DNA from 2 places in the Bradyrhizobium sp. ORS 86 genome. Region 2 is predicted to be linked to the other one. Evidence: riboswitches for the same ligand, from Rfam matches in the RefSeq annotation. Region 2 holds a riboswitch; the other holds the start of a gene.
The links. A riboswitch is a leader RNA that binds a small molecule or an ion and turns the genes downstream of it on or off. The one in region 2 is predicted to bind fluoride.

Region 1 (5,072 bases), 1.9 Mb from region 2:
GAGCTGCCAAAGCTCAAACTCGGCAGGCTCAGCCTCTGGAGGGAAGTTAAGGCAAGGAACAAGCGCTCTGGCCGCAAGATGAGCGACGCGATCTTCATCGCCAAGTACGCCAAGGGCAGGCTCGCCATTGGCGACAAGAAGGAGATCGACCGCGCAGTCTGGCAGAAGCCCCGGGGAGTCCGCCTGACGCCGACCTCACGCTATATCCGCGACCGCCTGTTTCCAAGGAAACGGCGGCGCCGGAGATAAGCCGCGGCATATTTAGAGCATGACACGTCGGTCGCTTACCGATCTGTCAGCTCGATGAACGCTCGCGTGAAGCCAGGCGAATGGCACGGCCTTTCGCGGACTTTGCCTTGGTGTGTGCAACCACGACGCGGCGGCCCTTGCCGAGCCGGGCAGCTTCCGGCGTTGCCTTCTTGAGCAGGATCGCGACCCGCTTGCGCACGCGGCTGGCCGCAAGTCTTGCCGCCAGTTCGGCCGACTCCGCCTTGCGGATGATCGTGGTCACGCCGGGCGCGGCCAGTGCCGAGACAAAGGCGACATCCTTCGCCTTGGACAAGCCGCCGACCCCTTCGCACGGCGCTTCGCGTGGCAGGTCGACGCGGATTGCAAGCCTGTCGGCATCCTCGATCCAGTCCTCCGCCTTGGTTCCGGTGATCATGCGGACATAGTCGCGGGTCTCGCGCGGTAAGTCGCTCTGCTTGGCGAGCCACTTCTGGATGCGGCCGGCGCCGGCGTTGTAGGCGGCAGCCGCAAGACCGAGATTGCCGAAATCGTCGCGCAGTTTGCGCAACAGCTTTGCGGATGCGGGCAACGCCTTGAACGGATCGAAGGGATCGTCGAGGCCGACTTCCGCGGCCGTCTCCGGCATGAACTGCGCAACGCCCTTCGCGCCCGCGTGGCTGACCTCGTTCGAGCGGAAGCGGCTCTCCTGCCAAATCAGACGCGCAAAGAACGCGACGGGAATCTCGCTCGCCTCGGCTGCTTGACTGAGGGCGTGACAGAACGCATCGATCGCGGAAGCCTGAGGCTTGAGCTCAGCTTGCTGCGGCTGACTCTCGGCGGGCCCTTCACTCTCGACCGTCGCACTCGGCTTCTCGCTGGCAGCCGCGCTCTCAATGAAGAGGGCCGCGAACGGGACGGCATCGGACACCGAATGTCTTGAGACAGGCGAGGCTTGAGTTGTTGGGGCGTCACTTGGGACGGGGTTTGGCGAACGTTCGAAATCGAACATCAAGGCGAGAAACGCGGCCAGCACCGCGACGATGAATCGCATTTGCTACGGAGGACCTCGATTGTGCTGTGAGCTGGGCGCAAATGCACTTCCGATAACGACTTTTTAACGGGTCGATTGGGGCGAAGCTGCGATCTTGCTTGTTCCATCGCAGGATCTCCGCGGTTACACGTGATGGAACTTCGAAGCTCTCCGTAGCTTTACGGAATGATCCACGCGTGGGATGCACGATGTTTCGGTCCCTTGCCGTTGTCCTCCTGCTCGTGTCGGCCGGGCCGACGGTTGCGGCACGGCTCGATGCCGCCGCCATCAATGACGCGGCAGCCCCGCCAGCAAAGCCGCCAAGCCGCGACCAGATCAACGCGTCCGTTGCCAAGCTCGAAATTCTGCTCGATCGCGCGCATTTTTCCCCTGGCGAGATCGACGGCAAGCTTGGCGAGAATGCACAGAAGGCGCTTGTGGCCTTCGCCGAGGCGAATGGATTGTCCTTCGACAAGGCGGTCACGACAGAGCTCTGGGACAAGCTTGCCGCTGTCAGCGATGGTCCTGCGATCGTCAACTACGAGATCGCCGAGGCGGACGTGAAAGGACCGTTCCTGAAGAAGCTGCCGGCAAAAATGGAGAACATGAAGAGCTTGCCGGCTCTGAACTATACCAGTCCGCGTGAAGCGCTCGCCGAGAAATTCCACATGAGCGAGGCATTGCTTCAGGCGATCAATCCCGGCAAGAAGTTCGACAAGGCCGGCGAAACCATTGCGGTCGCGAACGTTCTCCAAACCGGACATTCGACGCCGGTCGCACGTGTCGAGGTCGACAAGACGCGGCAGACGGTCAAGGCGTTCGACGCCAAGGGACAACTGCTCGCGTTCTATCCCGCGACGGTCGGCAGCGCGGAAAAGCCGACGCCGACCGGTACGCTGAAGGTGACGGCGATCAACAAGAATCCGATCTATCGCTACAACCCGAAATACCGCTTCAAGGGCGTCAAATCGAGGAAGCCCTTCACCATCAGGCCCGGTCCGAACAATCCGGTCGGCTCGATGTGGATCAATCTTTCTGCCGAGGGCTATGGCATTCACGGCACGGCCGATCCCGGCAGGATCAGCAAGGCGGCCTCGCATGGCTGCGTGCGATTGACCAATTGGGATGCGCATGCGTTGGCTGCCGTCGTCAAGCGCGGCACGCCCGTGACCTTCCTGGATTAGTTGTGCGTCACAAACGTCGATAACCCTCGTGGCAAGGAGGCAGAACGCGCGTCTCGGGACGATGCCTCGCCTCGCGATGACGGCCACGTGCGCACAACAACAACGCCGCCCGCTTGAAATACGTGCGAGCGGCGTTGGTTCTAGCCCCAGGAAGGTGATTGCAAAATCCCGGTATCTATAGGTCTACATACCCCCGCCCAAGGTTCATGTCCCAAATGGGCTATTCCTGGATATTGCGACGCGGGACTGTCAGGGCACCATCCCTGTCGGCTCTGCGGCACCGCGAAGCCGAAAAAGCGGCCGGGTTTCGGGAAGGTGCCCGGACGATCGGCCCTTGTGTTTGTCGCGGTCGCGCTTACTATCCGAATAACGGGGATGGAGTCCCCCAAAAACGCCGGACCGGCTGATGACTCCTGCGACGCTGCAACGCGAGCAGGAGGATCCATGCCCCACTCAGCACGTCCATTCTTTGCCCAGAGTTTCGCAACAAGACCGCAGAAGTCACGCGACGTCATCGCGCGGAGGCCGTCATGACGAGCATGTGGGCACTCGCGGCGCTGTGGCTCGGCTTGGCGTTGCTCGCCAGCCTGCTGTCGATTTGGCTGCGCATCTCCACCGCGCTGTCAGAAATTGTGGTCGGCACGATCGCGCAGCTTGTCATCGATGCGATGATTGGCTCATCAGTGCTTGGTACCGACGAATCCTGGATCAAGTTTCTCTCAGGCATCGGCGCGATCGTGCTGACGTTTCTCGCCGGAGCCGAACTCGACCCAACCATCTTCAGGCAAAAATGGCGGGAGGCGGCCGCAGTTGGCCTGGTGAGCTTCTTCGTTCCGTTCCTCGGTTGCGCGGCAGCGGCGCGCTATCTCCTTGGATGGGAGATCATGCCGAGCTGGCTCGCCGGCGTCGCAATGTCGACGACCTCGGTCGCCGTGGTCTATGCGGTCATGATCGAATTCGGCTTCAATACCACGGACTATGGCAAGACGGTGCTTGCCGCCTGCTTCGTGACCGACCTCGGCACCGTCGTCGCACTCGGTCTCATCTTTGCACCCTTTAGCTGGAAGACGCTGGTCTTTCTGGGAGTCGGCGCCGTTGTTTTCGCCATTCTGCCTTGGCTCACGCCGCGCTTCTTCCGTCTCTACGGTAATCGCCCCTCGGAGCTCGAAACCAAATTCCTGCTACTCTGTCTGTTCGGCATGGGGGCGCTCGCAACCTGGGCCGACAGCGAGGCGGTGCTGCCTGCCTATCTGATCGGCATGGTGCTGGCGGGCACGGTCGGGAAGGATCACGTGCTGGTGCGTCGGCTTCGCACGCTGACGTTTGGATTGCTGACGCCGTTCTACTTCATCCGCGCCGGATCGTTTGTCTCGCTCCCGGCGCTGGTGTCCGCACCGACGGCCTTCGTGTTCTTCCTGCTGGTGAAGATGTCCACCAAGATCGCCGGCGTCTTGCCTGTCACGAAATTGTTCGGCTCTCCGCGGAGGGAAGCGATGTACACAACGCTTCTGATGTCGACCGGGTTGACCTTCGGGACCATTTCGTCCCTTTATGGTCTCTCGCACGGGATCATCAACCAAAGCCAGTATTCGGCGCTGGTGGCCGCTGTGATCGGAAGCGCGGTGATCCCGACGATCATCGCGAACGCATTCTATCTTCCCTACCACTTGCTCCCTGACGTGCGCCTGAAGCAGGCGGCGATGCCGAGGCCCGCCAACACGCCAATTCCGGAGCAGGCTGAATAGTCGGAGCGCCCGAAGACGGCATGACCGCATCGCGAAGCGCGCCAGCGTCCGCCACTCGCTGCGACAATTCGACCCGACGGCGCGATCACAAATTCACTCAAGAGTGCATTGATATATGGAACACGCAAAACGCGAGTATCAGCTATGCGCGTTTTCCAGCCCTGCTCGCACACTTCTGACACGTTTTCGCTCCAAGGGTGTCAAACGAAAAACAACAACCATGATCCTGCGGGGCTGCGTATGCGGCGAACCTACGACAGAAGAAGAGTCATTTCGCTGTCATGTTCTCCATCATCAAAATCTTCGCTCACACGTCCTCGCAGCGCGACGACGCTGATATCCTTCTTGCTTGCGGCCATGAGCGTCAGCATGTCGGCGGCGCCGGCCGATGCAGCGTGTGTCACGGTCGGTATCGCAACGACGTGTAATGCAACTGCCCCCAATCCCTGGACGAGCACAATAGGCGCCGGTCCCGCTGCGCCGGCAGGCTCCAGCGTCGATGTGCAATCCGGCGCCAGGGTCGCCGTCGGGGATATGAACGCGATCAGCCTTGGCAACAGTGCGACTATCACTGTACGCAACAACGCTGTGGTCAGTGCGACCGCCATATCGGCCCCCGGCCAGTACGGCACAGGCGGCAACACGATCGAGTTCGGCAGCAACGGCACGTTGACTGTCGATCAAGGCGGTCAAGTCCTCGCGCTCGGTACGCAAGGCAGCGCCGAAGCCGTGAATTTTCACGGTACCGACAATACCGTCGTCAACAGCGGTACCATCAGCGCCGCCAACGGCGTCGCGATCTGGTCTCAGAACGTCACAGGCTTGAATACCGTCATCAATACCGAGACCGGACTCATTCAGGCCCCCGTCAACGCGATCGGAGGC
Region 2 (5,072 bases):
TAGGACGTGTACCCTTCACTGGTCGGCCACAGCCGGGCGAACCAGTCGAGATCCTTCCTGTGCGGCTTGCGCAGGACGTAGTTGGTCGCCTTGTTGCCTTTGCCCAGTTGGGCGCTGACCAGGACGCCCCCCTTGAACTTCAGCCGCTTCAGATGGTCATCGATCTCGTCGAAATACGCGTCGCTCAGTTCGGCACGGAGCATTCCGAACAGTCTGGAGAATCCTCGCGAGTTGAACAGTCCAACGTTCCGGTCGGCCAAGGCCCGGAGCTTCCGTAAGGCCGGAACGAAGATGTCCAATATTTCGACGGCATGCGACAGGGTGCCGGCAGGGTAGCGCGACATCGGCGACCAATAGTGCTTTCTTTCAGCTTTCAGAGCCTCGACGACGATCTCATATGCCCGCCTGAGAGTCGGCTCGTGCTGCAGGCAGTCTCGCAGCACGTCCTGGCGATATCCGATGACGTCGAGGTCGCAAACTCCGTTGAGCAGTCCGATCAAAGCCACTTCGAACAGGAAACCGTCACCACCGGCCATCGTGTTCAAGAGGATATCAAGTCCGAGATCCTGGTTCAGGGCGGCTTGATTCCAGGGCAATGCTTGATTGAGATCCAGCCCAGGCTCCTTCTGCCGGGCATATGATCGATCTCGCCGCGACAGCAGCAGCGTCGGGTCGAAATCGCGGTCCGGAAATTGCAGGAACGCCTTCATGGCTTGATGCGCTCCTTTACGCGCTGATACGTCAAACCGTATTTCTGGGCGATCGCCATCGCATAAGCCAGGCCATCGGCAGTCCGCCGCTCGATCTTGAACGTGCGGACTGCCGGCTGGTCTGGCGCAACCGTACTCACCATTGAAACGGTCTCGGGACCGAACGTCGACAACTCGTCGACGAACGTGACCCAGATACCAAGCACATCCATGTCCGCGAGCTTCGCCATGACCTTCTGACTGAGGAACGTCTCGTCCCGAATCGTCGTGGAGGTGAAGATCTCGTTCAAGATCACGATGGAGCGCCGGGTCGCCCGCTTCAGAATGGAGCAGATCCGAACGAGGTCGTCTTCCAGTTTGCCGCGGAGGTTCTCGACCTTCTCCTCGCGTTCGAAGTGCGCGAAGATCTGGTCGGCCAGGTAAAGCTTGGCCTCTCGCGCCGGGACCGGGCATCCCAGGCTTGCAAGATAGTGCAATTGGCCGACCATGCGGGCAAAGGTCGTCTTGCCGCCCTGATTGGGTCCGGACACCACAATGAGCCGCTCCCGGCCCGACAGATCAAAATCGTTGCCGACAACCGGTTTCTGCTCACCGACGTGTTTCAGCGCGAGCGCAAGGTCGAATCCCTCGCGGCAACGCACCTGTTTGGAATTGTCAGAGACCTCAGGCAGGCAAAACCGCAGTCCGGCCTGCTCGAGCCGGGCCTTGTGATTCAGGTAAGCGAGGTAGAACTGGATCTCTCTGTCGAACCTTACGACCACCCTATTGAGAACCTCGGCGTGCCGAGCACAGAACGCCAGCAGGCGAGCAAACGGCTCGGGATTGAGGCGGGCCACTAACTGAAGCACTTTGGCTTCGATGTGGTTCATGTCCTCCGGCGCATCGTTGAATTTCGAGCGGTAATCGGTGGCGGCGCCATGCTTGAATTTCGCAAAGGTCTTCTCGACCTCCGCGCTGTAGTCCGGCTCGTCCTGGAGGTTCTTAACCGTGAACGAGGCCTCGCGTATCAAGATGCTGTACCTGACCTGGGACAGTTGGTCTGAGATGCTCTTGGCTTCATCGCGGAGAGCAACGAAATTGTCGTCTGCAATGTAGCTGGTCAGATAGTCGCGAATGCTCAGGAGCGCTCGGGACTTCATCTGAGATCTCGTCAGATCCGTCGCCAATTGATCGATCGCATTGCAGTAGATCTCTATTGCGTGGAGAAACCACATCTCCTTGTGAAATCGGTCGTAGAGCTTGGCCGATAGCGCCTTGCGGATCCGGGCATCCCTCATTCGCTTGGAGAAGTGTCTGATGTTGTCGAGGAGAGCCGGGTCTTCGAGATCGCGGAAAACTTCGTGACGATATTCAACGGCTTCAACCCGCTGCAGCGGGACGTGAAAGAAAGGCTTGATGGCGTACTCTTCAAAACCGGCCGTTATCGCGGCCACCACCTGATCCAGGTTCAGATCAACGAAGAATTCAGGCGCTGCACCTTCCGCAGCAGTTGTAGAGTCCTCGGGCCGATCGAAGAGGACGTCTAGTACGACACCCGGCACGCTTGGAAGGCGTTCACGCCCGTCAGGCTGGGCCGTAGGCGGTGATTGGGTGTGCGGATAAGACACAACAAAACTCCTCCAAAGCCGTGCTTCGGTAGGAGTCATCAGCCCTTCGGGGCGGTTCAGGCGAACTCCATCGCCAACATTGCTAACAATAATACGTCCGATCCGGTTCCAGTCAATGAGCGATCAGCCAGCCTCCGCTTGCTTGCTCAAAGCGGAGGGTGCGGCTAGATTTGGCCACGACATCGACGGGGATGGAGTGCCCCCGAAACCGCCGCGAGGCTGATGACTCCTACCGTGCGCCGTGTTGGCGGTAGGAGGCAATAATGCCCGGCGATCCCTTCAAGTGTTGCGGTCGATCTTCTCAAGCGGGGCGCCGAGGGGCAGCTCTTTCCGTGTCCGCCACGAAGGTCTGCGCGTTCTGCGCCCCCCCTCCAAAATCGAGGCACAGAGCCGTGAGAAGCTTGGCGCGCCCCTCATTCTTCCGGATGTTCGACCTCCTCATAACCAGCACGAATCCGGGCATGAAACGATCTCGCTGGACGCATGATGGCGTCGAATTCGAGCGGGAGCGCCATAGTTTTTCGAGCTCCAGACACGGAATCGTCATCGAGATCTTCACCTTGTCCCGGCCAGGTCGCCGCGGCTGGTCGCTGATGGTCACGAAGGAGTATTGGTGGGCCGGACCGGAGGCTACGCCGTTCAAGAACTTGCGATGGGCGCGCCCCCTCGGCGGCCAACGAAGCGATCTGTTTGAGTGGTTGCGCGCGCAGGAAGCGGCACTCGAACGCTCCTTGTCGCTTGAGATGCCACGCGACCGGGCCGAAGCAAGTTCGCAATCGATGCACGCCGACAATTCCGCGCCCTCTTCGCTCACGTGGAGTTCGGACGATGATGGAGGCGAAGATGAATAGTGCGCCTCCGGTGGAGCGCAGAGCGCGCGACGACTATCGGCCGGGCGTCGGCATCGTGCTGCTCAACGAACGGGGCGAGGTCTTCGTTGGCCGGAGAGCCGATCTGAGGGATGAAGCCTGGCAAATGCCGCAGGGCGGGATCGACGACGGCGAGACACCGCAACAGGCTGCGTTCCGCGAACTCAAGGAAGAGATCGGTAGCGACAAGGCCGAGGTCATCGCCGAAAGCAAGGGCTGGTTCGAGTATGACGTTCCGGAAGAATTTGCCCGCAAGAAATGGGGAGGACGCTGGAGGGGCCAGAGGCAAAGGTGGCTAGTGATGCTGTTTCGCGGCACTGACGCTGACATCGATCTCGGGTCCGATCACCCGGAATTCGATGCGTGGCGGTGGGTTCGCGTCGACGAACTTCCCAAGCTCGCCGTCTCGTTCAAGCGTCAGCTCTATCTCGAAGTGATCGGCGAGTTCTCAACCATTTTCCGGGATTAGCCACATGACCGCTGTCATCCAAGCTCTCGATGCATTCGAAATTCTGGACTCGCGCGGCTATCCCACGCTTCGCGTCACGGCAAGGCTCGACAACGGGGACGCCGGCACCGCTTCCGTTCCGTCCGGCGCCTCGACTGGACGCAACGAAGCGCTGGAGTTGCGCGACGGCGACATGATGCGGTACGGCGGCAAAGGCGTGCTACAGGCGGTCTCTCACGTCAATGGGATCATTCGGGACCGCCTCATGGGGATGGCTGCCTTCCCCCAGGAACCAATCGACACGACATTGATCGTGCTCGACGGCACCGAAAACAGGAGCAAGCTGGGCGCGAATGCGATCTTGGGCGTTTCGATGGCTGTCGCGCGCGCCGCGGCTTCGGCAGCAGGTGTGCCGCTTTACCGCTATCTGGGCGGCGCTTCGGCAACAAGGCTCCCCGTCCCCATGATGAACGTCATCAACGGCGGCCGACATGCGCAGAATTCGCTCGACTTCCAGGAATTCATGATCGTGCCCCATGGCGCCCCAAACTTCGCGGAAGCCGCCCGCTACGGAGCCGAGACCTTCCACGCGCTCCACGAGCTCCTGCATGAAGCGGGTCACTCGACCGCTGTCGGTGATGAGGGGGGCTTCGCGCCGAACCTGAGGACGACCGAAGAGGCTTGCGAGCTCATCGTCGCTGCGATCCGCAAAGCGGGGCTACGCCCCGGCACCGACATCGCCCTTGCCTTCGATCCCGCGGCGAGTTCCTTCGCGAAGGACGGCAAGTACGTGTTCGCCAAATCCGGCAATAGGACCTTCTCACGCGACGAGTTGCTTTCTCTCTACAACCGCTTGCTAGAGGCTTATCCGATCATTTCGATCGAGGATGGATTCGCCGAGGATGACTGGGAGGGATTCCGCCTTCAGATGACCGCTTGCGGAGACCGAATCCAGATCGTCGGCGATGATCTCTACGTCACCAATCCACGTTTCATCCGGAAGGGTATCGATACCCGAGCGACCAACGCGGTCCTGGTCAAACTCAACCAGATCGGCACTGTCACGGAGACCATGAAGGCGGTTCAGATGTGCAGAGATGCCGGCTGGGGCTACGTGATCTCGCATCGATCAGGCGAGACCGAGGACACGTTCATTTCCGATTTTGCTGTCGCCATGGGCGGGGGTCAGATCAAAGCCGGATCACTGTCCCGCAGTGAGCGGCTCGCAAAATACAATCGCCTGCTGGAAATCGAACGTGAACTTGGCCCTGCGGCAGTCTACGAAAGTCCATTTCTGACGCATTAAGGCGGAGCGAATGCACCTACGGTGCAGTCCGCGAGTTCCGACTCATCTATTTCGGCGAGATAGCCGCACGAAGATCGTGCTCCAGCGTGGAAAAGCGTAGTTTTGGTGCCCAGGGAGGGAGTCATACGCAAC

Region 1: another riboswitch for fluoride. It lies ahead of P6U25_RS13435 (cation:proton antiporter); the one in region 2 lies ahead of P6U25_RS04880 (hypothetical protein).

The regions. Positions count from the first base shown of each region.
Region 1 is NZ_CP120699.1:2,984,911-2,989,982, reverse strand. Features, by position in the region: gene P6U25_RS13450 (NUDIX hydrolase) at 1-249, shown strand, start outside; gene P6U25_RS13445 (lytic transglycosylase domain-containing protein) at 296-1,279, opposite strand; gene P6U25_RS13440 (L,D-transpeptidase family protein) at 1,468-2,442, shown strand; fluoride riboswitch at 2,805-2,865, shown strand; gene P6U25_RS13435 (cation:proton antiporter) at 2,973-4,187, shown strand; gene P6U25_RS13430 (hypothetical protein) at 4,439-4,795, opposite strand; gene P6U25_RS13425 (autotransporter outer membrane beta-barrel domain-containing protein) at 4,776-5,072, shown strand, end outside.
Region 2 is NZ_CP120699.1:1,075,301-1,080,372, reverse strand. Features, by position in the region: gene P6U25_RS04890 (MutS-related protein) at 1-710, opposite strand, end outside; gene P6U25_RS04885 (MutS-related protein) at 707-2,317, opposite strand; fluoride riboswitch at 2,340-2,401, opposite strand; fluoride riboswitch at 2,496-2,556, shown strand; gene P6U25_RS04880 (hypothetical protein) at 2,779-3,168, shown strand; gene P6U25_RS04875 (RNA pyrophosphohydrolase) at 3,161-3,655, shown strand; gene eno (phosphopyruvate hydratase) at 3,660-4,940, shown strand.